One region of the Methylobacterium flocculans genome, then DNA from elsewhere that is predicted to be linked to it. Evidence: riboswitches for the same ligand, from Rfam matches in the RefSeq annotation. Region 1 holds a riboswitch; the other holds the start of a gene.

Region 1 (15,596 bases):
CTCCTGCGTGAGATCATCGACCTCGAGGCCACCTACGCCGGCCCCGACGCCAAGAACGCGATGCAGATCGCGGACGGCGCCGAGGAGGGCGAGGACGCCGAGGGGGATGCGCCGACGCCGGCCGAGGGCGACGACGAGGACGACATGGAGAACAACGTCTCCCTGGCGGCCATGGAGACGGAGATCAAGCCGCGCGTCCTCGAGACGTTCGACAACATCGCCAACAACTACCGCAAGCTGCGCAAGCTGCAGATCGAGCATGCCGAGCTGAAGGCGTCGGGCGGCACCCGCACCGACGCGCAGGAGCGCAAGCAGGACGAGCTGAAGGACGCCGTCGTCACCGATGTGAAGTCGCTCTCGCTCAATGCGAACCGCATCGAGGCTCTGGTCGAGCAGCTCTACGACATCAACAAGCGCCTCATTTCCCATGAGGGGCGGCTGATGCGCTATGCCGAGAGCCACGGCGTGGCCCGCGACGAGTTCCTGCGCCACTACCAGGGCTGGGAGCTCGACCCGAACTGGATGGAGCGCGTCGGCAGCCTCGGCGGTCGCGGCTGGAAGAACCTCGTCGAGAAGGGCTCGAACGAGGTGGCGCGCCTGCGCGAGCAGATCCTGACGCTGGCCTCCGAGACCGGCCTCGAGATCGGCGAGTACCGCAAGATCGTCAACATGGTCCAGAAGGGCGAGCGCGAAGCCCGTCAGGCCAAGAAGGAGATGATCGAAGCGAACCTGCGTCTCGTGATCTCGATCGCCAAGAAGTACACCAACCGCGGCCTGCAGTTCCTGGACCTGATCCAGGAGGGCAATATCGGCCTGATGAAGGCTGTCGATAAGTTCGAGTACCGCCGCGGCTACAAGTTCTCGACCTACGCGACCTGGTGGATCCGGCAGGCGATCACCCGCTCGATCGCCGATCAGGCCCGCACCATCCGCATCCCGGTGCACATGATCGAGACGATCAACAAAATCGTCCGGACCTCGCGCCAGATGCTGCACGAGATCGGCCGCGAGCCGACCCCGGAGGAACTGGCCGAGAAGCTGGCCATGCCGCTGGAGAAGGTGCGCAAGGTTCTCAAGATCGCCAAGGAGCCGATCTCCCTCGAGACGCCCATCGGCGACGAGGAGGACAGCCACCTCGGAGACTTCATCGAGGACAAGAACGTCGTTCTGCCCATCGACGCGGCGATCCAGTCGAACCTCCGCGAGACCACGACGCGCGTGCTTGCCTCGCTCACGCCGCGCGAAGAACGGGTGCTGCGCATGCGCTTCGGCATCGGCATGAACACCGATCACACCCTCGAAGAGGTCGGCCAGCAGTTCTCGGTGACCCGCGAGCGCATCCGTCAGATCGAGGCGAAGGCGCTGCGCAAGCTCAAGCACCCGAGCCGCTCGCGCAAGCTGCGCAGCTTCCTCGACAACTGATTGCGTCACGCGCCGATAGCGTGATCCCGGGCGGGGCATCGCAAGGTGTCCCGCCCGTCTGGTCCAAGGATCCGGCTCGTACAGAAACCGGGCTCGTCCATTTTCATCAGGGATCGGCGGCAGGCGGGCCTCTCCTCCTGTTGCCGTCTCCCGATACCGAACCCACCTTGGCCATATGCTCGATCGAGGCCCGCCCCAGCCCGCACCGACCGCCGAAGCCGACGGGTCCGAGGCGAACGACGTGCCGTTCGGCGCGCTCCAGCAATGTGTCGCCCTGCGCGACTGGCTGTTGAGCGAGGGCGCACGGATGCCCAAGGCCGAGGACCTGCTCTCGGGCCTCGCCGAGCGGCTCATCGACCTCGGCGTGCCGGTGGACCGGGCGACCACGGCCATCGATGCCCTGCATTCCGAGTATTCCGGCGTCGGTCGGTTCTGGACCCGCGAGACCGGCTCCACGGTGCGCCTGTTCCCGCACGGGGAAGCCTCCGACAAGGCCTACCGCGAGAGTCCGTTCTTCCGGGTCCACGAGACCGGCGAATGGATGATCCTCGATCTGGCGGAGACGGCGGACGATGCCTACGCGGTGATCCCGGACCTGAAGGCGGAGGGTTACCGGCAATACATCGTGGCGCCCCTGTTCTTCACCAACGGCACCCGCAACGGGATCTCGTTCGCGACCCGGGCCGAAGCCGGATTTCGCGACGAGGACGTGGCGATCCTGCGCTTCGTGATGCCGACGCTCGCGGCCGTGATGGAGATGCGCAGCGTCAACAAGCAACTCGACCATGTGCTGCGGATCTATGTCGGGGACGAACCGCACAAGGCGATCCTCGGCGGCTCGATCCGGCGCGGCCACGTGCAGCGGATTCGCTCCGCGATCCTGTTCGCCGACATGCGGGACTACACCCGCATCTCCGCGGACATGACGCCCGAGGAGGCGGTGGACCTCCTCAACATCTTCTTCGATTGCCTCGTGCCGGCCATCGAGCGCGAGGGCGGCGAGGTCCTGAAGTATCTCGGCGACGGCCTCCTGGCGATCTTCCGGGAACCCGGGGACGATCTGGGCGGCGCCGCCAAGGGCGCGCTCACGGCCTCTCAGAGCGCCATGCAGTCCCTGGCCGAGGCCAATGCGCTCGGCCGGTTCGCCAATCCGGTGGCGGCCGGCATCGCGCTCCACCACGGCGAGGCGGCCTACGGTAACGTGGGCTCCGGCGCCCGTCTCGATTTTACGGTGATCGGCCGCGACGTGAACCTTGCCAGCCGCATCGCCCGCCTCAACCGGACGCTCGGCGAGCCGATCCTGATGTCGAAGCCTTTCGTGGACTTCCTGTGGGACATCCCGGAGTCCCTGGGCGAGCACGCCCTCGACGGGTTCGCGCAGCCGATGGGCGTCTACCGGCCGAATCGGCCACCCGCCGCCTGAACCGCCGACCTGGGGATTGACCGGAGCGCCGCCTCGGCCCACATCAGGAGCGTTCCAGGGAGATCCCCGGCAAGGGGCTGAGAAACCGATGGCCGTCCGTTCGCGGATGGCGGCGCGGAAATCCTTCGAACCTGACCCGGTTCATACCGGCGTAGGGATTGGACCGCGGGTTTCGCGAATGAGCCCGGCACGCTTCACCGGTTGAAGCTGCAGCTCCACCAATCTCGGCGCCGCGCGCGGAGATTGCGTTGGACGTGACCCCGAATGTTTCCCTCAACCTTCGACGGAAGCGCGGCGACGCGCTGCCCCCGGCCACGATGCCGGCGCGCAGCGACGTGGTCGTGGTCGGAGCGGGCCTGATCGGCCTGTCGGCGGCCTGGCGCCTGGCGCAGGGCGGCCGGACCGTCACCGTGCTCGAACGCGACGCCGTGGGCGCCGGCGCGAGCCTGGCCGCCACCGGCATGCTGGCCCCCGCCGCCGAGCACGAGCCCGGCTCCGACCCGCTCCTGCCCCTTGCCCTGGAGAGCCTTTCCCGCTGGCCGGCATTTCGCGATGCGCTTCAGGCCGCTTCCGGCATCGGGATCGATTACCGGGAGGAGGGCACCCTGGTCCTCGCCCTCGGCCGCGACGAGGTGGAGCGCCTGCGCTTCCGCCACGAGCTTCAGGTGCGCTCCGGCCTCGACGCGCGCTGGCTCTCCGGTCCGGAGGTGCGCGCCCGCGAGCCGGGCCTGCGCCCCGGCATCAGCGCGGGTCTCTTCTGCGCGCACGACCATCAGGTCGATCCGAGCCTCGTCATGGCGGCCCTGGTCCGGGCCTGCCTCGCAGCGGGCGTCACCCTCGTGGAGGGCTGTCCGGTCGAGGCCCTGGACTGGAGCGGCGGCCGCGTCACCGGCGTTCGCACGGATCGCGGCGCGGTGAGCGCCGATGTCGTCCTGCTGGCCTCCGGAGCCTGGAGCGGGGAGGCGGGGCTGCTGCCGGATTCCCTGGCGCTTCCGGTTCGGCCGCTGCGCGGCCAGTCGCTGGCCTTGCGCACCACCAAGCGCACCGGCACGCTCGGCCACATGGTCTGGACGGAACAGGTCCACATGGCGCCCAAGAGCGACGGGCACCTCATCGTCGGAGCCACGGTCGAGGATTGCGGCTTCCTTCCCGGCGTCACCGCGGGCGGTCTCTACGCTCTGCTCGAGGGCGCACGGCGAGTCCTTCCCGGCATCGAGGAGATGGCCGTGGAGGCCATCTGGAGCGGGTTCCGCCCAACCTCGGACGACGATGCGCCGATCATCGACGCCCTGGCGCCCGGCCTCGTCGTCGCCACGGGCCACCACCGCAACGGCTATCTGCTGGCGCCCGCGACCGCCGACGCCGTCGCCTCCCTCGTCGCCGACGGCAGCTTGCCGGCTTTCGCGGAGGGCTTTGGGCTAGCCCGATTCCGGCGTGGATCCGAGCGGAGGGCGTTCGCATGAGGCTCACCGTCAACGGAGAGGCCCGCGAAAGCGCGGCCGCCGACCTCGACGCCCTGTTCCGGGAGGAGGCCGAGGAGACCGGCATCGACGACCCGCAGGGTATCGCCATCGCGCTCAACGGCGCCGTGATCCGCCGTCGGGACTGGAACACCACACCCCTGGCGGAGGGCGACCGCATCGAGATCGTCCGCGCCATGCAGGGAGGCTGAAGGCATGACCGAAACCCCGAACGACCGGTACGCCGATCCGCTGGTGATCGCCGGCATCCCCCTGCAGTCGCGCCTCTTCATCGGCACGGCGGGCTATCCGACGCAGAGCATCCTGTTCGACGCGGTGGCGGCCTCGGGCGCCGAGGTCGTCACCGCGTCGATCCGCCGGGTCTCGCTGCAGGGCCACGGCTCGGACACCCTGCGCCGCCTGAAGGGGCATCGGTTCCTGCCGAACACCGCCGGCTGCGAGACCGCCCGCGACGCGATCATGACGGCCGAACTCGCCCGCGAGGCGCTGGACACCACCTGGATCAAGGTCGAGGTCATCGGCGACCGCGAGACCCTCTACCCGGATGTCGCGGAACTGCTGGAGGCCTGCCGACACCTCGTCGATGATGGCTTCACCGTGCTGCCCTATTGCAACGACGACCCGGTCGTCTGCCAGCGCCTGGCCGACCTCGGCTGCGCCGCCGTGATGCCGATGGGTTCGCTGATCGGCTCCGGCATGGGGGTCGCGAACCCCGCCAACCTCGAACTGATCTGCCGGCGCTCGCCGGTGCCCGTCATCGTGGATGCCGGCATCGGTACCGCCTCCGATGCGGTCATCGCGATGGAACTCGGAGCCGCCGGCTGCCTGCTCAACACGGCCGTCGCGAAGGCGGACGATCCTGTGCGGATGGCCCGCGCCATGCGCCACGCGGTCCAGGCCGGCCGCGATGCCCATTGCGCCGGCCGCATCCCTAAGCGCGGCCGGGCCGAGCCGTCGAGCCCGCAACTGGGGCTGGTGGGCTCGTGAACCGCGCACGGCCGGCACGAAGCGGGTGGATCGCGTCGGCATGAAGGCGCTGCCCGCGCGGCTGCTCGTCGTCACCGAGCGATCGGCCACCGACGACCCGGAGATTGCCGCGCGCCAACTCCTCGAAACCCTCGACCGGCTCTTGGCGGCCGGGATCCGCTGGGTCTGGTTTCGCGAGCGCGACCTCGAACCCGATGCGCGCCTTGTCCTCGGCCGCAGGGTCGCCGAGCGCGTGCGGGTGCACCGCGGCACGCTGACCGTCGGGGGCGATGCGGCCCTGGCGGCGGCCCTCGAGGCGCAGGGCGTGCACCTCCCGGGCGGCTCCACGCCGAGCGACTTCGCCCGGGCGCGGGGGCTCCTGCCGAACGGGCTCGTCGGCGTCTCGGCGCATTCCGTGCCGGAGGTCGAGGCGGCGGCTCGAGCCGGGGTCGACTACGCCACCGTGAGCCCGATCTTTCCGAGTGCGAGCAAGCCGGGCTACGGTCCAGCCCTGGGCGTGGCGGCGCTGACGCGAGCGGCCGCCTCCGGCCTGCCCGTCATCGCCCTCGGTGGCATCACCACCGAGCGAGCGCCGGGTTGCCATACGGCGGGGGCGGCGGGTGTGGCGGTCATGGGACCGCTGATGCGCGGCTCGAATCGCGTGGAGCAGGCGCGGATCTTCCTCGACATCGCGAGCGGCACGCCGGATCGTCCGTGACCCGAGCGCCGCTCCCCTGACGGGCCGGCCCCCTTCACGCTGTCCCCGGTGAAACGAGCCGCCCGCGTCGGACGCAGGGTGGCCCGACTACTTCGCCGCGGCCGGCCCGTAGGGCGGGCGCGGAATCGCCCGGTGGGCCGCGCGCAGGGCCGCCGACCAGCGCTCACGAAGGTCGTGGAAGTAGCTCTCGCCGGCCTCGATGCGATGGTTCACCTCGAGGTCCAGGGCGTTGCGGCGCGCGACCGCGATGTCGATCGGCAGCCCGACGCCGAGATTCGAGCGCATGGTCGAATCCATCGAGACCAGCCCGACCTTCAGGGCGTCGTAGAGCTCGGTCTCGTACTTCACCGCCCGGTCGAGGATCGGCTTGCCGTACTTGTGCTCGCCGATCTGCAGGAACGGCGCGTCGCCGCTGCACTCGATGAAGTTGCCGGCCGCGTAGATCAGGTAGAGCTTCATCGGATCCGTTCCGATCTGCCCGCCGAACAGGAGGGAGACGGAGAAGCGCAGGTTGGCGGCCTCGAAGCCGGCTTTCTCGATCTCACGCACCCTGCGGATGGCGCGGCCCACGAGCTGGGCCGCCTGGAACATCGTCGGCGCCTCGACGAGCTTCATCTTCGGCTCGCCGGCATCGCCTTCGACACCCTCGGCGAGAAGGCTGAGGACCGATTGGGTGATCGAGAGGTTGCCTGCCGAGGCCAGCATCATCACCCGTTCGCCGGGCACGTTGAAGTGGTGCAGCTTGCGATAGGTCGAGATGTCGTCGAGCCCGGCATTGGTCCGGGTGTCGGCGATCATCACAAGGCCCTCTTCCACGAGGACGCCGACACAATAGGTCATGGCTCGGTCTTTCCGGGGCTTGGGTCCCTCGCGCGCACGAGCGCGATCAGGACTGAACGTTCGCCTGTGCCTGCTCTACGCGAAGCGTCACGTCCAGGGTTTCGGTGCCGCCACCCATGCGGCTGCCGCGAATCGGCGCCGCACCGAGATAGTCGAGGGCGACCGCGACGCGGATATGGGCCTCGGTGGTGGCGATCCCGTTGGCCGCATCAAAGCCGACCCAGCCGAGCCCCGGCACGAGGGCTTCAGCCCAGGCATGGCCCGAGCCCTGATCGGTCTCGCCGTCGGAATGATGGAAGTAGCCCGAGATGTAGCGGGCGGGGATTTCGAGGTGGCGCGCCGCGGCGATGAACAGGTGGGTGACGTCCTGGCAGACCCCCTTCTCTTGCGCGAAGGCCTGGGCCGCGTTGGTGCTGGCGCTGGCCGGCCCCGGAACGAAGGCGACGCGCGCGTGGACCGCAGCGAGCAACCGATGCAGGATCGGCAGCGGGGCCGGATCCCCGGCCTCCGCGACCTCGCGGGCGAAGGCCTGGATCCCGTCATTTGCGAGGGCGAGGTCGGAATCGCGCAGGTAGAACACGTCGGGCACGCGCTCGACCGTGCCGCGCACGATGCCGTGCATCTCGATCGTGTCGACCTCTCCGGTCACGCGGATCGAGAGGGCTTCGGCCGGCTCGTCGGCGGTGAACCAGTGCACCACGTTGCCGAATCCGTCTTCGCGCTCGCTGACGCGCCCGTCGACCGAGGGCTCGATGCGCCAGCGCCGGACATACTGGCCGTCATGGTCGCGCGGGCGCATGCGCAGGACCTGGATCAAGCCCCGGGCCGGCTGCTCGTAGGTGTAATTGGTCTCGTGAAAGACGCGAATTCGCATGCGGCGACCTTTGCGCGGCCTCGGATTTGGGGCCGGCTCTATACCAGATATTGCTCGATGACCGCGGCGCCGAGTCGATTGTTCTCGGCGATGAACTCCGTCACGAACTCGTGGAGTCCGGAGGAGAAGATGCGGTTGATGTTCTCGCCCTCGAGTCGTGCCAGCGTGTTGCTCGCCAGCCGCTGGCTCGCGCCGCGCCGTCCATAGGCATCGGCGATCAGGTCCAGATGCTCCACCAGCATGCCGTAGCAGTTGGTGAAGGAGCGCGGCATCTGCCGGTTGAGGATGAGCAGGTCGGCCACCAGCAGCGGCTTCACGCTCTCCCGGTAGACCCAGTGATAGGCGTTGAAGGCCGAGACCTCGCGCAGGATCGTGGTCCACTGGAAGTAGTCGAGGCTGCCGCCGATCTTCTCCGAGGCCGGCAGCAGGATGCGGTATTTCACGTCGAGGATGCGGGCGGTGTTGTCGGCCCGCTCGATCGCGGTGCCGAGTCGGGTGAACCAATAGGCATCGTTGCGCAGCATCGTCCGATAGGCCGAGCCGTCGAAGGCGAGCGAGACGCCCTTCACCCAGTCGAGGAATCGGGTGAATTCGTCGCGGTTGAGGTCCCGGCCCTCGTAGTTGCGCAGTTCGAGCCAGGCCCCGTTGATCGCGTCCCACATCTCGGTTGTGAGCGCCGTGCGCACGCTGCGGGCGTTCTCGCGGGCGGTCTCGATGCAGGAGCGGATCGAGGACGGATTGTGGGGGCTGAAGGCGAGGAAGTCGCAGACGGTGGCTTCCGTCACGCTGTCGTAGAGGGGCTTGAACACCTCCGGATCGCCGGCCGAGGCCAGCGCCGAGGCCCACTCGTTGGTCTCGCCGCCGCCGTAGCTGGAGGGCAGGGCGGCCAGCCGCAGCGCCGCATCGAGAATGCGGGCGACGAACTCCGCCCGCTCGGCATAGCGCGAGAGCCAGTACAGGTTGTCTGCGGTCCGGGACAGCATGGGGTTCCGTTGAGACGCCGGCCGGGCGCGGGGCGCTGCGACCGCTGGGCTGAAGGGACTATGCCGGTGGCGGCAATCGATTGGGAAGGCCCCCGGCACGGAACGCCGTGGCGGGGAGCCCGGATTGTCTCAGGCGTCGAGGACCCAGGTGTCCTTGGTGCCGCCGCCCTGGCTCGAATTCACGACCAGGGATCCCTCCTTCAGGGCCACGCGCGTCAGGCCGCCGGGCACGATTCGGATCTCGTCCGAGCCGCAGAGCACGAAGGGGCGCAGGTCCACGTGCCGGGGCGCGACTCCGGAGGCGACGAAGGTCGGGCAGGTCGAGAGCGCCAGGGTCGGCTGGGCGATGAAACCGTCGGGGGCATGCTTGAGCTTGCGCCCGAACTCCTCGATCTCGCGCTTGGTGGCATGCGGGCCCACCAGCATGCCGTAGCCGCCCGAGCCGTTGACCTCCTTCACCACGAGCTCGGCGAGGTTGTCCATGACGTAGGCGAAGGCCTCCTTCTCGCGGCAACGATAGGTCGGCACGTTGTGCAGGATCGGCTCTTCGCCGGTGAAGAACCGCACGATCTCCGGCATGTAGCTGTAGACCGCCTTGTCGTCGGCGATGCCGGTGCCCACCGCGTTCGCGAGCGTCACGGTCCCGCGCTCGTAGGCGTTCATGATGCCGGGCACGCCGAGCACAGAATCCGGACGGAACACCAGCGGATCGAGGAAGTCGTCATCGAGGCGGCGATACAGCACGTCGACCCGGCGCGGGCCCTCCGTGGTGCGCATGTAGACGACGTCGTCCTTGGTGAAGAGGTCGGACGCCTCCACGAGGTCGACGCCGAGCTTGTCCGCCAGGAACGAGTGCTCGTAGAACGCCGAGTTGTAGCGGCCGGGGGTCAGCAGGGCGACGGTGGGGTCGCGGGTCGCGGTGGAGGGCGCCAAGCTCCGCAGGGTCGCCAGCAGCGCGTCCGGATAATTCTCCACGGGGGCCACCCGGTGCCGCGAGAACAGCTCCGGGAACAGCCGCAGCATCACCTCGCGGTTCTCCAGCATGTAGGACACGCCGGACGGGGTCCGGGCATTGTCCTCCAGCACGAAGAAGTCGTTCTCGCCGGTGCGCACGATGTCGATGCCCGCGATGTGGACGTAGAGGTCGTGCGGGACCCGGAAGGCGCGCATCTCCATGCGGTAATGCGGGTTGCGGTAGACGAGGTCGGCCGGGATGATGCCGGCCTTGATGCATTCCTGGGCGCCGTAGATGTCCTTCAGGAAGGCGTTGATCGCGGTGACGCGCTGCTTCAGCCCGCGCTCCAGGAAGCCCCATTCCGGTTTGGTGATGACGCGGGGGATGATGTCGAACGGGATCAGGCGCTCGGTGGATTCGTTGGCGCCGTAGACCGCGAAGGTGATGCCGATGCGGCGGAACAGCATCTCCGCCTGGCTGCGGCGGGTGTTGAAATGCTCCGGCGGCGTCGTGTCGAGCCAGGTCTTGAGGCTGTTGTAGGCTTCACGCACGGCGGGGTCGCTCAGCGCCCCATCGGGCAGCCCGGTCATCTCGTCGAATGCAGCGAGCGCCATTCGCGCCTCTCCCTTGAAACGCCACCACCCAGGCAAGAAACCTAGCACGTCAGCTAGGCAAGAGGCGCGCCAGCGGCCCGTCGTCGGGGTCTTCGCCTACCTCTCTGACGTGCAACGTAGCACGTTCAAATCAACTTCAAGCCCTTGAAGCTGGCGTGCCCCTCCCGGCCGAGGATGATGTGATCGTGGACCACGATGCCCAGGGGATCGAGCACGCCGATGATCTCACGGGTCATGCGGATGTCGGCGGCCGAGGGGGTCGGGTCGCCGGACGGGTGGTTGTGCGCGAGGAGGATCGCCGTGGCCGAGAGTTCCAACGCCCGGCGCGCCACCTCGCGGGGATAGACGGGCGTGTGGTCCACCGTGCCGCGGCCTTGGACTTCGTCGGCGATGAGGTGGTTGCGCCGGTCGAGGAACAGGACCCGGAACTGCTCGCGGGGCGCGAAGGCCATGGTGGCGCGGCAATATTCGAGGACGGCGGCCCAGGACGACAGCAGCGGCCGCTCGGCGATCGCGCCTCGCGCCAGCCGGTGGCCTGCCGCTTCGATGAGCTTGAGATCGGCGATGATTCCGGCCCCGATGCCTTCGATTTCAGCAAGTCGCGCGGGCTCGGCGCTGATCACCTCGGCAAAGCTGCCGAAGCGCCGGATCAGCGCCTTGGCCAGGGGCTTCACGTCCCGGCGCGGTATGGCGCGGAACAGGGCGAGTTCGAGGAGTTCGTAATCCGGGAGCGCGTCGGCGCCGGCCTGCGCGAAGCGGGCGCGCAGTCGGTCGCGATGGCCGAGATAATGCGGCTCGGACTCGCCCGGTTTCGGCTTGCCCGGGTTCGACATGCCCGGTTTCGACTTGCCCGGGTCGTCCCCCGAGGCGTCGGGTCGGGGCGGGGGCCGGGCGCTCACGGGCTGGCCGTCAGGCGGCCGTGGGGACCGGCTGGTGCAGGCCCTTCGGCGAAAGGGTGAAGATCTCCACGCCCGTCTCCGTCACCGCGACGGTGTGCTCGAATTGGGCCGAGAGCGAGCGGTCGCGCGTCACCGCCGTCCAGCCGTCGGAAAGCACCTTCACGGCCGGGCGCCCGAGATTGATCATCGGCTCCACCGTGAAGAACTGCCCGGGCTGGAACTTCACGTCGTAGCTCGGCTCGACGTAGTGCAGGATCGTGGGGGCGTCGTGATAGGTGCGCCCGAGGCCGTGGCCGCAGAAATCGCGCACCACCGAGCAGCGCTCGGCCTCCGCGTAGGCCTGGATCGCCCGGCCGATATCGGTGGTCGATCCGCCCGGCTTGATCGCCGCGATGCCCCGCATGAGGCATTCGTGCGTGATCTCGCAGAGGCGCTCGGCCTTGCGCTGAACCTCGCCGACATAGGCCATGCGGCTCGAATCCCCGTGCCATCCATCGAGGATGAGGCAAATGTCGAGGTTGACGATGTCGCCCTCGCGCAGGGGTTTGTCGTTGGGGATGCCGTGGCAGACCACGTGGTTGATGGAGGTGCAGATCGACTTCGGATAGCCGCGGTAGAGCAGCGAGGCCGGATAGGCGCCGTTGTCCATGGCGAAGGTGTAGGCCAGCTTGTCGAGTTGCTCCGTGGTGACGCCGGGGGCCGTCGCCTCCATCAGCACGTCGAGGGCCTCCGCCGTCAGCCGGCCCGCCCGGCGCATGCCTTCGAATCCCTCCGGGCCGTGGAGCGGCGGCTGGGGCGAGCGGCGTCCGCTCTCGGAGACGGCCTGTTCGTTCTGGGTCATGGATGACGGTTTCGTGCGGATGCCGGATCGGGTCGCACCATATGTACGGTGGCGCGTGCGCGAGGCCAACCCTCGCGGACCCGCCGCCCACCGGCGGCCCGCCCGCATTGCACTAGGCGTATGGCGAGCGAGCGGATAGAGACGGGGGCGGGCAGACCCTTACACACACGGTGCCCGGGGCGGACGCGACATGTCCCACCGGGCCGGCAGGCAGGACGAGGCGATGGCTGACAAGGCGGTGCCGCATTTCCACAACGAACCCGGCGTGGCCGTGATTCATGTCGGTTCGAAGGAGTTCATGTGCATCGGGGCCAAGCCCCCCTTCGACCATCCGCACATCTTCCTCGACATGGGCACCGAGACCGAGACGATCTGCCAGTACTGCTCGACCCTGTTCCGCTATCGGCCGACCCTGGCCGCCGGCACTGCCGACCCGGCTACCTGCGTCTGGGACGACCGGGTCTCGGCCGCCGCCTGACGCGCCGGACGGGATCAGCCCGATGTCGGGACTGAACATCGCCATCGTGGGCGCCGGGATCGGCGGTCTGACGGCCGCGCTCGCCCTCGACGGCGCCGGGCATACCGTGGCGCTGATCGAGCGACGGACCGGTTTCAGCGAGGTCGGGGCGGGCATCCAGCTCTCGCCGAACGCCAGCCGGGTGCTGATCGGCCTGGGCCTCGGTGCGGCGCTCCGCAGGGCGGCGAGCGAGCCGCCCCAGGTCGTGGTGCGGTCGCTTCGGGGCGGGGAGCCGATCGGCGGCGTCGCGCTGGGGGCGAGCCATCGGGACACCTTCGGCGCGCCCTACTACGTCATCCACCGGGCCGACCTGCAGACCCTGCTGCTCGACGCGGTGCGGGGCCGTCCGAAGATCCGGCTGCTCGTGGGCCGTGACGTCACCGGCTATGCCGAGCGGCCGGACGGGGCCGACCTCACCCTGGAAAGCGGCAGCGGCGCCCGTGCCGAGACCTTCGCGGCCGACCTCGTCATCGCTGCGGACGGCGTGCGCTCGCGCCTGCGCGGCCACCTCGACAGCCAGGACCTGCGCTCCTGCCGGGCTGCGGCGTGGCGGGCCATCGTGCCTCGGGATGCGCTGCCGCCGGAACTCGACGCGGAGAGCACCGGCCTCTGGCTCGGAGCCGGGCGTCACGTCGTGCATTACCCCATCCGCGGCGGTCAGCACGTCAACGTCGTCGCGGTAGTTCCCGAGCGGACGGGCAGCGAGGGCTGGGGCCAACTCGGCGAACCTGCCATCCTGCGAGCCCGGTTCCGTGACGCGGCCCCGCCACTCGCGAGCCTGCTCGCGATCCCCGATTCCTGGCTGGTCTGGTCCCTCGAGGATCGGCCGGCGGCGCGACCGATGGCGGGCGGGCGGCTGGCCCTCATGGGCGACGCCGCGCATCCGATCCTGCCCTTCCTGGCGCAGGGCGCCGCCCTCGCCATCGAGGATGCCGCCGTGCTCACCAAGCTCATCGGACCCGCGGGGGCGTCCCAGGATCTGTCCGCGGCGCTCCTACAATACGCCGTCGCCCGGTCGGCCCGCGCCCGTTGGGTGCGCAAGGCCGCTCGCGCCAACGGCCGAACCTATCATGCCGGTGCCCTGGTCGGGCCGATCCGCAACGCGGTGATGCGCCGCCTCGGGCCGGAGGGCCTGAATCGCCGCTACGCCTGGCTCTACGGATGGACGCCTTGATCTCCCCGGCGGGCCCCGCTACCGCTGGTCCCGGCATGCGGACGTGGCGAAACCGGTAGACGCACGAGACTTAAAATCTTGCGGCTGTAAGGCTGTGCGGGTTCGAGTCCCGCCGTCCGCACCAATTCCTCATAAATTTTGAACGGTGCCAGCGAGTTGCTGGCAGCGGGACGTTGTTCGGCGTGCCCCGCTTTGCCCGAAAGCCTGAACCACGCGACCGTCGCCGGCCCCTGAGCCGCGTCTCAGCGCCGCTTCCTTCGCCTGCCGAGGAGTAGGGCGACCACCCCTAGAAGGGCCACTCCAGCCACAATCGTCGAGGTCGGCGGGGAACCGCGCTTCTGTCGGGACGGCGGCAGCCCGTCCCGGCCAACCGCGCTGCTGCCGAGAAGCCATCTCAGCGAACGACGCAGTTCCTCGGTGGCGTTGCGCTCGAACCAGTGACCGTGGGTGAAGATGACCCGTTCGGGCTCGAACGCCACGAGCCGTCGCGCCGCGTCAGCCACCGCGCGACGGTTCGTCCGCAGCAGGAGCCTGAGGTAGAGCGGTGCCTTGCCGTCCGGCGCAACGATCCCCAGCACCCGGGCTAGCGGCCGGATGAGCACGGGGAGAAGGTCGGCCTCCAGATTGATGATGAGGTCCGTGAGGAGGAGCGAACCGGTCGCGCGGTGATAGAGGGCGACCTCCTTGAACACCGGTCCGGCGATCAGCACCTGATCGATCTCGTTCGCCCAGACCCGTGGCGACCTGTCTCCGAGCTCCGCATCGATCCGAACACCGGAGCGGCGAACCTGCCCACGGTCCTCGAGCCCCGGTACGGCCCAGGTGATGGCATTGGGGCAGGCCGCCTGCCAGTCCTTCAGGAACATCCAGTGACCGACGCTCGGGGCAACGAGATGCCCGATGCGTCCGAGCCTTTCCAAGGCGTGCTGAAGCTCGGGGCGGTACGGAATGGGGGAGTGCAGGAGCAACTCGCCGCCGGCCAGTCGCAGCACCGTCATGCGTATCGGCAGGGGTATCCCGCCCGCGTGGACGGGGGCCGCGTCCACGATCCAGACGCCGTCGGCGACCTGTTTCGGGACGTTCAGGGGCGGATAGCTGAGGTCGTGCGCCAAGTCGCTGGGCTCCCGGAAGGTGGTCTGCCCTGGGAAACCAGCGCCGGGGGCCTTCAGGTCCATCGCTCGATGACGGCCTGCCTATGATCCAGACCATCACCGCCACAGCGGCCTCCCTTCTGCGGTCTGGGCGCGCTGCCTTTCTGGTGATTGGGGGGGTCTCCACGCACCGTCGGAGCGCAGGGCTATCGAACGCCGTTTAAAGCCGGTTCGATTTCAGGTTCCGCGCAAAGCGTGATGCGGCGCACGGAAGCCCCGGGACGCACGGCCGGTGCGATCATCCCCGGGCGTCCGTCTACTCGGGCGGTCATCACCGAGATCGCCCGTCACCCGATCTCGTGCGTGGCGGGGGCGGCGAGGTCGTCGGAATTGGCGGGCGCCGGCGCCAGCAAGGCGGCTTCGACACGGTTCCGCCCGGCGCGCTTGGCGCGGTAGAGCGCATCGTCGGCGGATTTGAGGAGATCGCCGGCGCTGACGCCGAGGGCCCCGAGGCTGCCATGCGCGGCGGTGACGCCCACGCTGATCGTCACCGACGCGGTCTCGCCCAACCCCGGATGCGGGTAGGCCATTCGGGCGACCGCGACCCGCAGGCTCTCGGCGAGGGCCCAGGCCGTCTCCGGCTCCGCCCGGGGCATGCGGACGATGAACTCCTCACCGCCATAACGGGCGATATGCGCGCCCTGGGCTTCGGCGGCGGCCTTCAGCACGCCCGCCACATGCTGGAGGCAGCGATCGCCCTCCGGGTGGCCGGCGGTATCGTTGAGGCGCTTGAAGGCG
Region 2 (15,596 bases), 1.8 Mb from region 1:
CCGCACGCGATCCGGATCCTGCAGACCGTAGGTCGCCTCGCCCACGAGGACGAGGCTGTCGCCCTTCGGCACGATGGTGATGGTCTGCTCGGGTCCGCTCACCCAGGTTGCGGCCCAGTCGGACAGGCCCGGTTCGGCGGCGGGCTCGGCCTTGAGGGCCGCCCGCGCAATCCATCCGCTGCGCGTCGCGCCCTTGGCGCCCTGGTAGGTGGCGCAGGCGAAATCCCGCAGCGTCCCGTTCACCAGCACCCGGTTGCCCGCCACGAGGTAGGCCGCCTCCCGGCAGGATGCGGCGACCGAGGGGCAGGTCCTGTCCTGCCACTGGGACTTTACGAAGGGGACTCGCTCGGGGCCGATCACGGTGGCGAGGCCGGCGGGCTGTTCGAAATCCGGTGTGCCCTGGCAGGTGCCCGCCGGTTGCGCCGCGGCCGCCGGGGCAACGAGGACCGCGAGTCCGAAGAGGCCCAGGCTCGGGACACGGCGTGGGGGCATGCGGATGTCTCCCTGGGATTGTGCGGGTGGTCTCTCAGCCTCGGCGCGGTAGTGCCGCGATCAGGTCCCGCAGGGTCGTGATGGTGGAGGCATCGGCGACACCGTCGACCCGGGCCGGCCGGAAATGGCGCTGGAACGCCGTCACCACCGCGGCCATGCGGGCGTCGAAGGTTCCGGTCACCGGCAGGTCGTAGCCGTAGAGGGCGAACATCGCCTGGAGTGCCTCGATCGGCGGGCCCGCATCCCCTTGCGCGAAGAAGCGCCCGTCCCGGATCGGGGCCGGGGGCACCCAGTGGCCGATGCCGTCGCGGGCGAGCCGCTCCCAGGGAAAGTGCTCGCCGGGATCCTCCTTGCGCTCGGGCGCGATGTCGGAATGGGCGAGCACCCGGTGCGGGGCGAGGCTCCAGCGCTTCGCGAGGTCGCCGCACAGGGCGATCACGGCCGCGAGCTGTGGCTCCGGATAGGGCGGCAGGCCGCCCGCATGGCCGCCATTGACGATCTCGACGCCGAGCGAGCGCGAATTGACGTCGCTGATCCCCGCCCAGGACGCCTGGCCGGCATGCCAGGCCCGGCGGCCCTCCGGCACCATCTGCACGACGCGCCCGTCCTCCAGCACCACGTAGTGGGCCGAGACCTCCGCCACCGGATTGGCGAGGCGCTGGAGGGCGGCGGCCGCGCTTTCCATGCCCGTATAGTGCAGGATGAGGAGGTCCACCGGCCCGCCGCGCCGCTCGCCGTGATTCGGCGAGGGATGGACGCTGGTGGCGGCGGGGCTCTCGGGCGTCGGTTTCATCGGAGACCCCGCTCGGCGCTGATCCGGTCATAGGCCGCGTTGATGGCGGCGAGGCGGCTCGTGGCGATGGCCACCGCCTCCGGCGGCAGGCCGCGGGCGATGGCGCGGTCGGGGTGGTTCTCCACCACCAGGGCACGGTGCGCCGCCTTGAGGGCGGCGTCGTCCACGTCGGGGTCGAGGCCCAGTACGAGGTAGGGGTCGTCCGCGAGCCGGACATGCCGGGCGGCGATGCGCCGGAAGGCGGCCTCGTCGTAGCCGAAGGTCTCGGCCACCGCGCGGAGATAACGCTCCTCCGCCTCGTGGATGGCGCCGTCCGCCTTGGCGATGTGGAACAGGCCGTCGAGCACGTCTTCCAGCAGGGCCGGCTCGTCGTGGAAGGTGGTGGCCAGTTGCCGGGCATAGGCCTCGAAGCCGTTCGCCGTGCCCTTGGCCAGATCGAACAGGCGCTGCACGCCGGGCCGCGCCCGCTCATCCACCTGCACCACCTTGGCGAAGGCCTCGACCTCGGCCGGCGTCACCACGCCGTCGGATTTCGCCATCTTGGCGGCGAGCGCCACGAGTCCGGTGGTGAAGACCACATCCCGGGGGGTGGCGCCGAACAGCGCCCCCTCGCGATCCAACAGGAAATGTCCGGCGACACCGCCGACGAGGCCGCCCAGGGGCCCGCCGATGGCCAGGCCGAGGCCGGCGCCCCCGAGCTTGCCCCAGATTCCCACGCTCATCGGCAACTCCCGTGGGTGCGGGGATCGGTCATGAAACACGGGCGGGTCAACACGAGAAGGTTGGTCAACACGAGAACGTCATGGGGCTGGATCGAGATCGGCGCGAAGCGGAGCGCGTCCTTACACCGGACGCCTCCGCTTCGGCGATAGGGGATGCGCTCAGCGCCGGGCGCAGAGGCCGACCAGGCCCTGACTCTCACTGGGGCAGGCGGCGCTCAAGGTCCCGTCCGGCGCCGCCGTCACGATGGCGCTGCCGCCCTTGAGGCAGAGGGCGGAGGCCAGGATCTCGGTGCCGTCGCAGGTCACGCTGCAGCCCGTGGCCGGGCAGGTCTCCTGCCGCACCACCCGGAACGGCGCGGCGGGCGCGCTGGCTGCGAGCCCCGCCTGACCCGGCTCGCCCTTCTGCCCCGGAGACCCCTTCGCGCCCGGCGCACCGGCGGGGCCCGCCGGTCCGCGCTCGCCGGGCTGGCCCATGGCGCCCGCCTCGCCCTTCGGACCCGGCTCGCCCTTTGGACCCGGCTCGCCCCTGGGCCCAGCCTCACCCTTCGAGCCAGTCTCACCTTTCGGGCCAGCCTCGCCCTGAGGCCCCTGGGTGCCGGGCAGGCCCGCCAAACCCTGCGGACCCGTCACGCCCTGCGGGCCGGTGGGGCCGGGTTCGCCCTTCGGTCCGGGTTGGCCGGCGGGGCCGCAATTGGCGACCGTCGCCTCGCGCTCGTCCTCGCCCGCCTTGAGATGAGCGATGCAGTTGGTGGGCACGTAGGGCAGGCGGAAGACGAAGCGGCCCCGGCTGTCGGCGATCACCGAGATGTCCTCGTCGAGCACCACCACGGTGCCGGCCTTGCGCACGCTGCCGGAGATGCGCAGGTCGCCGTTCTCGAAGCGCGCGTCGTAGATCTGGATCGGCTGCGACACGCCCTGCGCGCGCCGGGCCTTGGCGGCGTCGTTCGCGGGCCGGCCTTGCCGGGACTGTTCCGGGGCCGGCTGCGCGGCGGCGGGCAGCGCCCCCGCGACGGTGATCAGGCCCGACAGGACCACGAGGGCACGAGCGAAGCGCATGGAGTTCTCCCGGCTGGTCCGCGTCTGCTGCGCGGCAGGTGAGGTGTGCTGCCCTGCCCACGGCACAGGGTCAAGCTTCGGCGCGTCGGGTGTCGCCCCTCACGGCCGGATCGGTGCGCGCAAGCCCTATCCACACCTGTCCACAGGCATCCACAGGCCAACGCGTTGGCCACCCGAAAAAATCCCGACGCTCCCGGAAACCGGTTGAGTGTGTTCATGCTTTGTTCCTATCGTGAAGGGACAGGAGCGGAGCCGATGCGTCACAGACCCGAAGAACCTCCCGATCCCCCGACGGAAGCATCGGAACGGACGCGTCCGCGGGCGGCGGACGGCCTGCCGGTGGATCTGGCGGCCCTGCGGGCCCGCGTGGCGGCACAGGAGGATACCCGCATCGCGCGGGGTGCCCTGCCCCTCGGGATCCACGATGTCGACGCACGTCTCGCGGGCGGGGGGCTCGCTCTCGGGCAGTTGCACGAGATCTCTCCCCTGGCGGCGGGCGATGAGCCGGCGGCCCTCGGCTTCGCCCTGGCGCTGGTGGCGCGCCACCTCGCCCGCGTGCGGGGCGAGGCGCTCCTCGTGGCGGGCCAGGGCCATCCCCTCCCCTACGGACATGGACTGGCCGGGCTCGGGCTCGACCCGGGGCGCCTGCTGCTGTTCGAGGTCGGCAGCGACGGCGACGCCTACCGCGCCCTGGAAGAGGCCCTGCGCGCGCAGGGGCTGGCCGCCGTGGCCGGTCTCGTGGACGCCGCCCTGCCCCTGGCCCAGAGCCGGCGGCTCCACTTGGCGGCCGGGCACACGGATCTGCTGCTCCTCGTCCTGCGCCCACCCGGGGCGGAGAGCCCCAACGTGGCGACGACGCGCTGGCGCATCGCCGCCGGCAAGGCCCTGCGTGACCGCTTCGGCTGCATCGAGCGGCCGTGCTGGCAGGCCACCCTCGAGCGGAGCCGCAACGGGCGGACCGGACACTGGCTCCTGGAGTGGGATCATGCCGCGCATCGTTTCGGTCTGGCTGGAGCATTGGCCGATCACGCGGCTGAGGCGGGCCCGGGCGAGCCCCTCGGAGAGCGGCGCCTCCGGCGCGTCCGATGACGGCCCGATGGTGGTGGCCGCGATGGAGGCCAACGGCCTGCGCCTGATCGCGGTGGATCCCTTCGCCCGCGCCCTCGGCCTCGCCCCCGGCGAGACCCTGGCGCGGGCCCGCGCACGAATCGGCACGCCCATCGCCGTCCATGCCGGCGACCCAGAGGCGGATGCCGCCGCCCTGCACCGGCTCTGCCTCTGGGCCAAGCGCTACACCCCCGTCGTCGCCCCCTTCGGTCCGGCGGAGGGCGGGGACGGCTTCTTCCTCGACATCGCGGGGGCGAGCCACCTGCTCGGCGGCGAGGCCGCCCTGCTGGCCGATCTCGCCCGGCGGCTCGCCGAGCACGCGATCCCGGCCCGGATCGCGCTCGCCGACACGCCCGCCTGCGCCTTCGCCCTGGCCCGCCACGGCGGAGGCGGACTGGTCGCGCCCCCTGTCCCGGACGAAACGACGGGTTTCACGCATCCGACGGGCAGCGCGGGTCCCCTCTCCCGGAAGGAGAGGGACAGGGTGAGGTGTGGTCCATCTCCGGAAAGCGCACACACCTCACCCCAGCCCTCTCCTTCCAGGAGAGGGGGCACGGTTGCGCCTCTGGCGGACGATCGGAGCCTCGTCGGCATCCGATCTGGCGATGCTCCCCGGCGCAGCCCGAAGGGCGCAAATTCGTTGGTCTGCCAGGACGGCGACTCTCGTGGCGCCCTGGATCTTCCATCGGGAGGCCGGACCGCGCCGTATCCGGGGGAACACTGGCGTGGCCCGCATATCTTGGTTCCGGTCGGAGGCAACGCCCGGGCGCTGCACGCCCTGCCCGTCGCGGCCCTGCGCCTCGACCCCGCCACGGCGCAGGCCCTGGCTCGCCTTGGCCTGCGACGGATCGGCGACCTCGCCGCCGCGCCCCGGGCGCCGCTGGCCCGGCGCTTCGGCGAGGCCCTGCTCCTGCGGCTCGACCAGGCCCTCGGCCATCGGCCCGAACCCCTCGTCACCACCGGGGACCCGCGGGATTTCCAGGCTGCGCGCGGCTTCCTCGAACCGATCGGACAGCCGGAAACCATCGTCGCCACGGCCACGCGGCTGATGGAGGAACTGGCGCCCCGACTGGACGCGGCCGGCCTCGGTGCGCGGGCGCTGCGGCTGTCCCTGACCCGGGTCGATGGGGTGGTGCGCACCCTCGACCTCGGGATGAGCCTGCCGATCCGCTGCCCGGCCCAGGTCGCGCGCCTACTCGCCCTGCGTCTCGACCGCCTCGGCCCAGCCCTCGATGCCGGCTTCGGCTTCGAGACCGTAGAGCTCGCGGTGACCGCCACGGGCACGATCGCGGCGCATCAGGGAATACTGGTGGAGGCGCCCGGCGCTGCCGAAGGAGCCGAACATCTGGGCGATGCCCTGCGCCAGCGCATCGGCCGGCGGATGATGCGGCTCGGCTTCCGCGCGAGCCACCTGCCCGAGCAGGCCGGGACGGCGGAGCCCTGGCGCACGGGCCGCCCGAACCCCGACGGGAGCGTCCCCCGCCTGCCGCCCCGCCCCCTCGTGCTCCTGCGCCGAGGCGAGGTCGCAGAGGACGTGATCGCACTCGCCCCCGACGGGCCGCCCCATCGTTTCCGCTGGCGCCGCCGCGTTCACCGCGTCGCCCATGCGGACGGCCCCGAGCGCATCGCCGACGAATGGTGGCGGGCGCCCGGGCCGACGCGGGATTATTACGTGGTGGAGGACGAGGCCGGCCGCCGCCTCTGGGTCTACCGCGAGGGCTTCCTCACCATGGACACGCCCGCGCGCTGGTTCGTGCACGGGCTGTTCGCATGAGTTTTCCCGGGTCGACCTCGGCCGACCCGGGGCGGGGATACCTACTCCGCCGCGTCGACGTAGAGCTTGCCGCCCTCCGCCTGGAACTCGGCGGACTTCGCCGCCATGCCGGCCGCGCGCTCCGCCTCGCTCATGGGCTTCGCCTCGCCGAGCACCTGACCCGCCGCCTCCATCGCCAGAACCTCGGCGCGCAGATCCTGCGTGATCTTCATCGAGCAGAATTTCGGGCCGCACATCGAGCAGAAATGCGCGACCTTGTGGGCGTCCTTCGGCAGGGTCTCGTCGTGGTAGGCGCGCGCCGTGTCGGGATCGAGCGACAGGTTGAACTGGTCCTCCCAGCGGAAATCGAACCGGGCGCGGGAGAGGGCGTCGTCGCGCAGCTGCGCCGCCGGGTGGCCCTTGGCGAGATCGGCGGCATGGGCGGCGATCTTGTAGGTGATCACGCCTTCCTTGACGTCGTCGCGGTTGGGCAGGCCGAGATGCTCCTTCGGCGTGACGTAGCAGAGCATGGCGCAGCCGAACCAGCCGATCATGGCCGCGCCGATGCCGGACGTGATGTGGTCGTAGCCCGGCGCGATGTCGGTGGTCAGCGGGCCGAGGGTGTAGAACGGCGCCTCGCCGCACTCCTCCAGCTGCTTTTCCATGTTCACCTTGATCTTGTGCATCGGCACGTGGCCGGGGCCCTCGATCATGGTCTGGCAGCCCTTGTCCCAGGCGATTTTCGTCAGCGCACCGAGCGTCTCCAGTTCGGCGAACTGCGCGGCGTCGTTGGCATCCGCGATGGAGCCGGGACGCAGGCCGTCGCCCAGCGAGAACGACACGTCGTAGGCCCGCATGATGTCGCAGATCTCGTCGAAGCGCTCGTAGAGGAACGATTCGCGGTGCCCGGCGAGGCACCAGCGCGCCATGATCGAGCCGCCCCGGCTCACGATGCCGGTGACCCGGCGCGCGGTGAGCGGCACGTGGGCGAGGCGGACGCCCGCATGGATGGTGAAGTAGTCGATGCCCTGCTCGGCCTGCTCGATGAGGGTATCCTTGAAGACCTCCCAGTCGAGCTTCAGCGGATCGCCGCCCACCTTCTCCAGCGCCTGGTAGATCGGCACCGTGCCGATCGGGACCGGCGAGTTGCGCACGATCCACGAGCGGATGTTGTGGATGTTGCGGCCGGTGGACAGGTCCATCACCGTGTCGGCGCCCCAGCGGGTCGCCCAGACCAGCTTCTCGACTTCCTCCGCGGCGGACGAGGTCACGGCCGAATTGCCGATGTTGGCGTTGATCTTCACGAGGAAGTTCCGGCCGATCGCCATCGGCTCCACCTCGGGGTGGTTGATGTTGGCCGGGATGATCGCGCGGCCGCGGGCCACCTCGTCGCGCACGAACTCGGGCGTGATGAAGCCCGGCAGGGAGGCGCCGAAGCTGTTGCCGTCGGCAAGCGCCGCCTGCGCGCCTTCGAGCATCGTCTCGCGGGCGAGGTTTTCGCGGTGGGCGACGTAGATCATCTCCTCGGTGATGATGCCGGCGCGGGCGAACTCGTACTGCGTCACCATCTGGCCGGGGCCGGCCTTGCGGATCTCGCGGGTGGCCGGACACGGGGCCACGAGCTTGTCCTCGGGCACGAAGCCGTTGTCCTCGGGCTTGACCGCGCGGGGCGTCACCGTGGCGTAGCCGCGCCGGGCGATCCAGGGCTCGCGCACCAGGGGCAGGCCGGCATGGAGGTCGATCCGCGCATCCGTCTCCGTGTAGGGGCCGGACGGGTCGTAGACCCGCACGGGGGCCTCCTTCGGATCGCTGAGGGTAATCTCGCGGAACGGCACCCGCACGTCGTCATGGCCGGCGACCGCCGCATAGACCTTGCGCGAGCCCATGATCGGGCCCGTGGTCACCGCCTGCGGCGGGCCCTGCGGCAGATCCTTCGGGAGAACGGGTGCATTCATCGGTTCGCTCCTGGCGTTGGAGGCGATCCGGTTCGGGGACGACGGCTCTGGATGGGACGACGCTTGTGCGGGCGCGCCGTTTTTAAGAGGATTCCCGTCCCTCCGCCGGTACGAACCGGATCAGGTTCAAGGGTCGGGGCGACGCGCCCAATCTCAGCCCCCGGACTCGGGGCTCCCCTCGGAATGGTTCCAGGTTCGATCTCCCGAGCGGCTTTGTCAATCGCCGCACTGACAAACCGACGCGGAAACTGCGCCTGAACGAACTTTACGGACGAGGCCGGCGTTTTCCCCCCACGAGTCCGGCCGTCTGGGCCGGCGCACAAACCACAGGTTCTCCCATGAAGCGCATTCTTCTGGCGTCGGCCGCCCTGGTCGGCGCCCTCGCGATGATTCCCGTGACCGCCGATGCCCGTCCGGGCGGCGGTGGCTTCCGGGGCGGTGGCGGCGGGTTCCACGGTGGTGGGCTCGGCGGTGGCGGCTTCCGGGGCGGCCTCGGTGGCGGTGGTTTCCGGGGCGGCCTCGCGGGCGGCGGCTTCCGGGGCAACGGTCTCGGCGGCGGCGGCTTCAACCGCGCCGGCTTCGGTGGCGGCGTTGGGCTGGCCGGCGGCAGGGGCTTCCGGGGCGGCGTCGCCGGGTTCAATCGCGGCGGCTTCAACCGGGCCGGCTACGGCGGGCGGGGCTATGGCTACCGTCGTGGCTATGGCGGCATCGGGCTCGGTGTCGGCCTCGGGCTGGCGGGCGCCGGCATCGGCTACGGCCTCGGCAGCGCCTATGGCGGCTATTACGGCGACGATTACTACGCCGGCGGCTACGCACCAGCCTATTACGGGGGTGGTTACGGAGGGTACGGCACGGGTTACGGCGGCGGCTATGCCCCGGCCGGCTACGGTACTGAGACCACCACCGAGGTCGCCCCGACCGGCAACGACGTCGCCTATTGCGTCCAGCGCTTCCGGTCCTACGACCGCCGCAGCGGGACCTATCTCGGCAATGACGGCCAGCGCCACGCCTGCCCGTAACGGCTGACCGGCCACACGGAATCGAAGGCCTCGCCCGCCCCGCGCGGGCGGGGCCTTCTGTCGATTCGGGTCCCTCAGCCCCCCTGGAGGCTCTCGGCGAAATCGTCCGGCACCTCGCCGAAGCTCGCCAGGATGGCGGCGCTCTCCAGCTCCCCCGTCTCGTCGTCGGCCACGACCTTGATCGCGGCGGTCCCGGGAAAGCGCGCGGCCATGGCCTCGGCCTTCTTGAGGGCACCGCTCTCGGTGACGGCGACCTCCCGGTCGCCGGGGGTGAGCCGCTTGCGCTTCAGCACGAAGGTCTGGACCAGGAAAGTCGTCTTGAGGGCCATGAGGGGTCTCCAGCGGCCCCGAGGCACGCCAACGGCCCGGTCCGAATCCGGCGTGCACCTAATCAGGTTTCACGCGGCGGGACAGTGGTTTTGCGCCCTGGCCCGGGCGGCTGTCCCACGGATCGCAGTGGACCGTCAGCTCAAGCGGGATCGGATGCGTCGAGGCGCAGCACCAGGCGATCCCCCGCCCAGAGCTCGACGGACCGGCCATCCATGAAGGCCCGTGCCCGCTCGATGGCCTCGGCCTCGTCGCGGGCTGGGATGACCTTCGTGCGCAGCACGCGGCCGGCCCCATCCAGCAGGCGCACGCGGTAGGAGTTCGGTGGCATCTGGGCTGGTGCGGCGTCCGTCATGACCAACTGTTCGCGTGAAGGATCGCCTCCGCGCAATGCGCGTCAGAATCGGCCCGGACCAGGACGCCCGCGTCGGCTCCCTATCGTACGACAGCATACGGCAGCGGTCACAAGCTCGCGAGACCATTTCTGTACTGAGCGATCTCACATTCTCCGTGAAGCGGGCTGCCCATTCTTCACCAGAGGCGGATGAGCCGGTAGCCGGCGATCACGTCGGAGAGATCGATCGCGAGGGCGGCGGTCAGGCGCAGGCTGGCGCCGAAGAGCGGGCGGCTGAAGGCGCTGGAGACGAGGAACAGTCCCAGCAGCACGAACCCGGAGTGCCGGGCCATCCGCTCCGTCCAGGCCCAGGCGTTGGGGAGCCAGGGGCGAAGGATGTCGTAGCCGTCGAGTCCCGGCACCGGCATCAGGCCGAGGATGAGGGCGGTACCCTGGAAGAGGACCGAGACCGCGAGCACCGCCCGCAGGGTCTCGGCCTCGGGACGCGCCAGCGCGTAGAGGGCGGCGAGTAAGAGCAGGAAGGCGAGGCTCATCGCCGGTCCCGCCAGGGCCGTCGCCGAACGCCGCCCCGGGTCGGGTTCGGTCGCCGCATCGGACACCCCGCCGGGAAAGCCGAACCCGGCCAGGACCGTGAGGACGACCGGCAGGAGCAGGGTCGCCACGCGATTGGGCAGGCGCCTTGGATCGAGGGTCAGGGCCTCGGTCCCGGGCAGGCCCCAGCGCCGCGCCGCGAGAGCATGGCCGAACGCATGCACGCACAGGCCCAGGACCCACACCGCCATCACGAAGCTGAAGGCCGCCCCCGACCCATCCAGGGCCCCGGCGCCGATGCCGAAGCCGAGGACGCCGACGATCAGGCCGACGAGGAGCACATTGGCGCTGAGGCCGATCACCGCCTCGCGTGGGGTCCCGCTCATGCGAGGCCCGGCGCGGCCGGACGGTCCCCCGCGCGTCGGCAGGGCGTCCGCGCGGTACGAGGGGAGGTCCCGCTCGCGGGATCTGGGAGGGGGAAGGGAGCCAGGGCTATCACGCGACGCAACATCGCTGGTGACACGCCAATGTCCAGTCCCTAGCTACGGGGTTCCTTCCGGACCCCTCCTGGCCACCGGGATCACGGCTCCATCGCTGGAACGCCCTCGAGCCCGGACGCATGCGCTTCCTCCTCTCGCTCCTCCTCACGGTGCCGCTGGCGCTCTACGCGGTCGTGCTGCTCCTGCTCGGCGTGTTCCAGCGCCACCTGATCTATCCGGGCGCGTTCCGCAGCCCCGCGCCCGCCTCGAGCCGCGAGGCCCCAGCCGGAACGCAGGCGATCAGCCTGGAAACTGCGGATGGCGAGCGCCTCCTCGGCTTCTGGCGCCCGCCCGCCCCGGGCTGCGCCGTGGTCCTCAGCTTCCACGGCAACGGCTCGCGGCCCGAGCCGGCGGCCGCGCGCTTTGCCGGCGCGCCCTGGCGGGACCGGGGCTGGGGTCTGCTCGCCATCGCCTATCGGGGCTATCCGGGCTCGACGGGCAGCCCGAGCGAGGACGGGCTGATCGCCGATGCCGCCGCGGCCTACGGGGCGATCGCGGCGCGGGCCCCTGGGGCCCCGGTGCTGCTGCACGGCCATTCCCTCGGTGCCGCCGTGGCGGTGGCGGCCGCGGCATCGGTGCCGCATCTCGGCCTCTACCTGGAGGCGCCGTTCGATTCTCTCGCAGCGGTGGCGGCGGCCCGCTTTCCCTACCTGCCGACCGGCCTCCTGCTGCGCGACACCTTCCGCTCGGATGAGCGCCTCGGACAAGCCGGCGGCCCGGTCCTGATCGTCCACGGCACCCGAGACCGGGTCGTACCCCTGTCGCATGCCCGGCGCTTGGCCGAGCGGGGCGGCGCGCGCGTCCGCCTCGTCGTCCTTGACGGCGACCACGTCTCGATCCTCGGCGCGCAGGACGCGGAGGCGGAGGCCCTGTTCCGCCCGGCGGACAGCTCGGCCACGCCCTGCCGTCACGCGTCCGCGCAGGCACCTTAGGGAAACCCCGATGGGACGACGGGACCGGATGTGGCGCGCGGACGATCCGACGACGCAGGGGCCGGCGGCGAAGGCCCCGGTCATCTGCCCGCTCTGCGAACGCCCGATCCCGCCACGCGCCAAGTCGAGCCTGCACCACCTCACCCCGAAGCTGAAGGGCGGGGCGCGAGCCGGCACGGTGCGGCTGCACCAGATCTGCCACTCGGCGATCCATGCCCGCTTCAGCGAGGCCGAGATCGCCCGCCGGCTGGCCGATGTCGATGCCCTGCGGACGGACCCCGAGATGGCCCAGTTCCTGGCCTGGGTCCGGACCAAGCCCGACGACTTCCATGCGGCGACGCGGATGACCCGAGACCGGCGCGGCGCCAAGCGCGACCCGTACTGACGGGGGGATGCGCCGTATTCGCCGAACCCGCTTTACCCGCCGTTCGGCATGATCGGCGGGCGGGCGCCCCGCGTACCCGCTCCCTTAAGACTCTTGGCCGGAGTGTCGCGCACGATCGAGGAGGGAGAGCGGGAAGATGGTGGGGGGCGGGAAGATGGTGGGTTTGGCAGCGGGACCGGTGGAAGCGGGCCGCCTCGCCTGGGTGGACGTCGCCAAAGGGCTCTGCATCATCCTCGTGGTGATGATGCACTCGACCATCGGCACCGGCATCGCCATGGAGGGCGAGGGCTTCCTCCACACCCTCGTCGCCTTCGCGCGCCCGTTCCGGATCCCCGATTTCTTCCTCCTGTCGGGCCTGTTCCTCGGCCGGGTCATCGACCGGGACTGGCGCCTCTTCCTCGACCGCCGCCTCGTGCATTTCGCCTATTTCTACGGGCTCTGGGTGCTGATCCAGTCGGCGGCGAGGTACGGACAGATCGTCGACGGCGGCGGCCCCGGTGCGTTCCTCGCCCATCTCGCGCTGGCCCTGGTGGAACCCTACTCGACGCTGTGGTTCATCTACCTGTTGGCGGTGTTCTCGGTGCTGACCAAGCTGTTGCGCCGAGTGCCGGCCCCGCTGATCCTCGCGGCGGCGACCCTGCTGGAGATCCTGCCGATCGAGACCGGCCTCGACCTCGTGGACGAGTTCTGCGACCGCTACGTCTGGTTCCTCGTCGGCTACCTGTTCGCCGAGCGCATCTTCTCCTTCGCCGACGCGGTGCAGGGCCATGCCCGCGCCGCCCTGGCGGGCCTCGCCCTCTGGGCGCTGGTCAACGCCGCCCTGGTCTTCCTCCCCACCGGCAACCCCGCGATCCCGACCCTGGCGCAGTTGCCCGGTCTCGGCTTCGCTCTCAGCGGGGCGGGCGCCCTGGCGATCGTGGCCATCGGCGCCCTGATGAGCCGGGCCGGCGGACCGGTCACGGCGGCGTTGCGGGCCTGCGGCCAGCGCTCGATCGTGATCTACCTCGCCTTCTTCCTGCCGATGGCGTTGACCCGGACGCTCATCGTCAAATCCGGCGCCGTCACGGATATCGGCTGGGCGAGCGTGACCGTCACCGTGGTGGCGATCCTGGTGCCCCTCGCCTTCGAGCGGGCGATCCGCCACACCCGGGCGTCCTTCCTGTTCAAGCGCCCCAGGGCGTTCCAGCTGGTGGGCGAACGCCCGCGCCCGGCCGACGCCGCCCTGCGGACGGCCTGAGGACGTCGCGCGGCGCTCACCCGAGCGGTCAGGCCGCCGCGACGACGCGGGGGCGGACGAGACGCTCCAGGAAGTTGGCGATCTCGGTGCGCCGGCGGGCGGGTTCGAGGAGGTCGGGCCCGAGCCGGTGCAGGGCGACGCGCCCGGTCTCACCCTCTGGATCGGCATGGACCCGGCAGAGATCGGCCGCGAAGGCCTCCACCGCCGCGGGATCGGGCAGGACTCCCGCCGCGACCACGTCGTCGGCGCTCAGCCGCAGCATGGCGGCGAGCGCGTCGAGGTCCAGTTCCGGATGGTACTGCGTCCCCCAGAACACCCCCGGCCCGTACACGATCTCGATCGCCTGAACCGGGAGGAGCCGGTTCCCCGCCAGCACCGTGGCGTCGGCGGGCGGCGTGACGACCGCGTCCAAATGCATGGCCGGCGCATCGAAGCGCGCCGGTCGCCCGGCCAGGAGCGGGTGGGCGCGTCCGGCCTCGGTGAGGGTCAGATCCCGCGAGAACCCGTATTCCGGTCCCTTCGGATTCGGGCCCGCGTCGCCGCCCGCCACCACCGCCGCCACCTGGACACCCCAGCACGAGCCGAAGACCGGCAGGCCGCACGCGAGCGCCCGGCGCACCAGGGCGATCTGACGCCGGACGGCGTCGGTGTCGTCACCGACATGCAGGGTGGAGCCGGTGACCACGAGGCCGTCGTAATCGGCGAGCGCCGCGCCGGGAGGCAGCGTCGCATCGGCATCGGCCGGATTGATCAGCGTGCAGGCCATCCCCGGCGCGAGGTCGCGCAGGATGGCCGCATAGGCCTCCGCCGAGGTGACGCCGGTGCCCGCGAAGTGGCTCGCGCGTCCCTCCCGGTCGTTCCCGTCCGCGACGAGGAGTGTGAGCATGGATGTCCGATCCCCTTCGGCCGCGAGGCCGGAAAATGGGACGAGGAACGATCCGGCCGCCCCCTCGTTCCCGGTGGAGGGGTGGCCGGATCGCCGCAGGAATCTGCATCGCCGCAGGAATCTGCGTCGCACACCCTGGGCACGTGACCGGAGGCTCGGATGGCCCTGCGATGTCTTGCGGCTGCTCTTGCGGCTGCGGCGCTGCCGAAACGCGTGATCCCCTGCCTGATGGCCGGGCTCGCGTTTGCCCCGAGCACGGCCCCGGCGCAGTACATGGCGTTGACCCCGCCGATGCCCGACCCATCCCGGACGCTCGCGCCGGCCGCGCCGAAGCCCGTCGCACCCCAGGGACGCGCGGCGGAACACGCCTTCGCCGGAACGCTGCCGAACCAGCGCACCGGCCCGGCCCGCGACAGGGTGGTCCGCGACATCTGCATCGGCTGTGACCGGTAGCGCGCCGCATTCCGACGTGAATGCCGACGGGGCGTGAAGGCACGTCCCATCAAGGTTGGGTAGGTCCGCCTTCCCGACAGCGTTCGCGCGAAGTCCCGAACGGACGGCGCACCTGCCCGTCAGCCCTCCGCCTTCGTCCCCCGCGTGATTGCCTCGACCATCCCCTGGGACAGGCGCACGAATTGCCCGGTGCCGTGGCCGCGCGTGTCCAGTAGTTCGGCGAAGACCGGTTTCGCCGGTTCGTAGACGAGCGCCGCGCGGGACCGGGCCTCGCGACCCTTCTGCCGGAGGCGGTCGGCGAGGGCGGCGGGAACGAACGGATCGCGCAAGCCTGGCAAGCTCCTGATGCGACGGCGCGGGATCGGCCCGACGCGAGACACCCCGGGCTTAGGACCACGTCGGTTGCCGGGAGCTTAAGGGCGCATCCCCCGGGGGCAGCGGCCCACTTTCGCGGAACCACCTTCGTACGGCCGTGGTTTGGTTTGCCAAACCAAGGAGAAAACTCAATGTCCGACAGCGTGTTGGCTTCCGTGACCGTTCCCTCCCTCAAGGCCGCGCGATCCGCACGCGAGCGCCTGTCCCGCGCGGGCTTCGCGCGCAACAGCGTCGAGATCGACCGGGTGGATGACGGCTCCTTCGCGGTGTCGATCGCCACGCGGCCCGAGAATCACGCCCGCGCCGAGCGCATCCTCACCGGTTCGCCCCTGGCCCAGGACCTGCGCGAGGCAGGAGAAGCGGCGGCGGACCACTTCCGCGGCAATCGCGGGCTGGCGCTCGGCCTCGCGGCGCTGGCGGGCTTCGCCCTGTTCGGCCTGATGCGGCGGGACTGAACCGGCTTCCGCCCCTCGCTCTCCCGGCGTGACCCGCCGGGACGAGCCGATCGGAGATCAGATTGGCGAGCCGTTACGGGCTTGAGATCCGCGCCGCGACGGGCACCGACGCGGCGGGGCTGTCCGTGCTGCTGCGCGCGGCCGGGTATCCCACGGCCCCCGAGGTCTTGGCCGAGCGGCTCGACGCCCTGCGGCAGGGTTCGGGCGCGGCCCTCGTCGCCGCG

Evidence for each region. A riboswitch is a leader RNA that binds a small molecule or an ion and turns the genes downstream of it on or off. The one in region 1 is predicted to bind thiamine pyrophosphate.
Region 2: it holds a riboswitch for thiamine pyrophosphate, as region 1 does, so the genes downstream of both, thiC (phosphomethylpyrimidine synthase ThiC) here and thiO (glycine oxidase ThiO) in region 1, are expected to answer to the same signal.

The regions. Positions count from the first base shown of each region.
Region 1 covers NZ_CP107532.1:686,504-702,099, reverse strand. Annotated here, with positions in the region: gene rpoD (RNA polymerase sigma factor RpoD) at 1-1,422, shown strand, start outside; gene OF380_RS03140 (adenylate/guanylate cyclase domain-containing protein) at 1,598-2,845, shown strand; TPP riboswitch at 2,893-3,021, shown strand; gene thiO (glycine oxidase ThiO) at 3,163-4,308, shown strand; gene thiS (sulfur carrier protein ThiS) at 4,305-4,517, shown strand; gene thiG (thiazole synthase) at 4,522-5,313, shown strand; gene OF380_RS03120 (thiamine phosphate synthase) at 5,354-6,010, shown strand; gene OF380_RS03115 (peptidase) at 6,098-6,850, opposite strand; gene OF380_RS03110 (transglutaminase family protein) at 6,897-7,724, opposite strand; gene OF380_RS03105 (alpha-E domain-containing protein) at 7,763-8,707, opposite strand; gene OF380_RS03100 (circularly permuted type 2 ATP-grasp protein) at 8,837-10,276, opposite strand; gene radC (RadC family protein) at 10,402-11,109, opposite strand; gene map (type I methionyl aminopeptidase) at 11,186-12,016, opposite strand; gene OF380_RS03085 (zinc-finger domain-containing protein) at 12,240-12,494, shown strand; gene OF380_RS03080 (FAD-dependent monooxygenase) at 12,517-13,707, shown strand; tRNA gene OF380_RS03075 (tRNA-Leu) at 13,745-13,831, shown strand; gene OF380_RS03070 (DUF4336 domain-containing protein) at 13,950-14,819, opposite strand; gene OF380_RS03065 (GGDEF domain-containing protein) at 15,146-15,596, opposite strand, start outside.
Region 2 covers NZ_CP107532.1:2,494,092-2,509,687, reverse strand. Annotated here, with positions in the region: gene OF380_RS11675 (hypothetical protein) at 1-492, opposite strand, end outside; gene OF380_RS11670 (N-acetylmuramoyl-L-alanine amidase) at 527-1,285, opposite strand; gene OF380_RS11665 (molecular chaperone DjiA) at 1,282-2,007, opposite strand; gene OF380_RS11660 (collagen-like protein) at 2,167-3,063, opposite strand; gene OF380_RS11655 (ImuA family protein) at 3,319-4,152, shown strand; gene OF380_RS11650 (Y-family DNA polymerase) at 4,049-5,944, shown strand; gene thiC (phosphomethylpyrimidine synthase ThiC) at 5,986-7,878, opposite strand; TPP riboswitch at 7,959-8,067, opposite strand; gene OF380_RS11640 (BA14K family protein) at 8,217-8,897, shown strand; gene OF380_RS11635 (hypothetical protein) at 8,972-9,226, opposite strand; gene OF380_RS11630 (hypothetical protein) at 9,367-9,579, opposite strand; gene OF380_RS11625 (zinc metalloprotease) at 9,756-10,496, opposite strand; gene OF380_RS11620 (alpha/beta hydrolase) at 10,730-11,581, shown strand; gene OF380_RS11615 (restriction endonuclease) at 11,592-11,966, shown strand; gene OF380_RS11610 (acyltransferase family protein) at 12,103-13,203, shown strand; gene OF380_RS11605 (type 1 glutamine amidotransferase) at 13,232-14,089, opposite strand; gene OF380_RS11600 (hypothetical protein) at 14,249-14,542, shown strand; gene OF380_RS11595 (hypothetical protein) at 14,662-14,871, opposite strand; gene OF380_RS11590 (hypothetical protein) at 15,049-15,372, shown strand; gene OF380_RS11585 (GNAT family N-acetyltransferase) at 15,435-15,596, shown strand, end outside.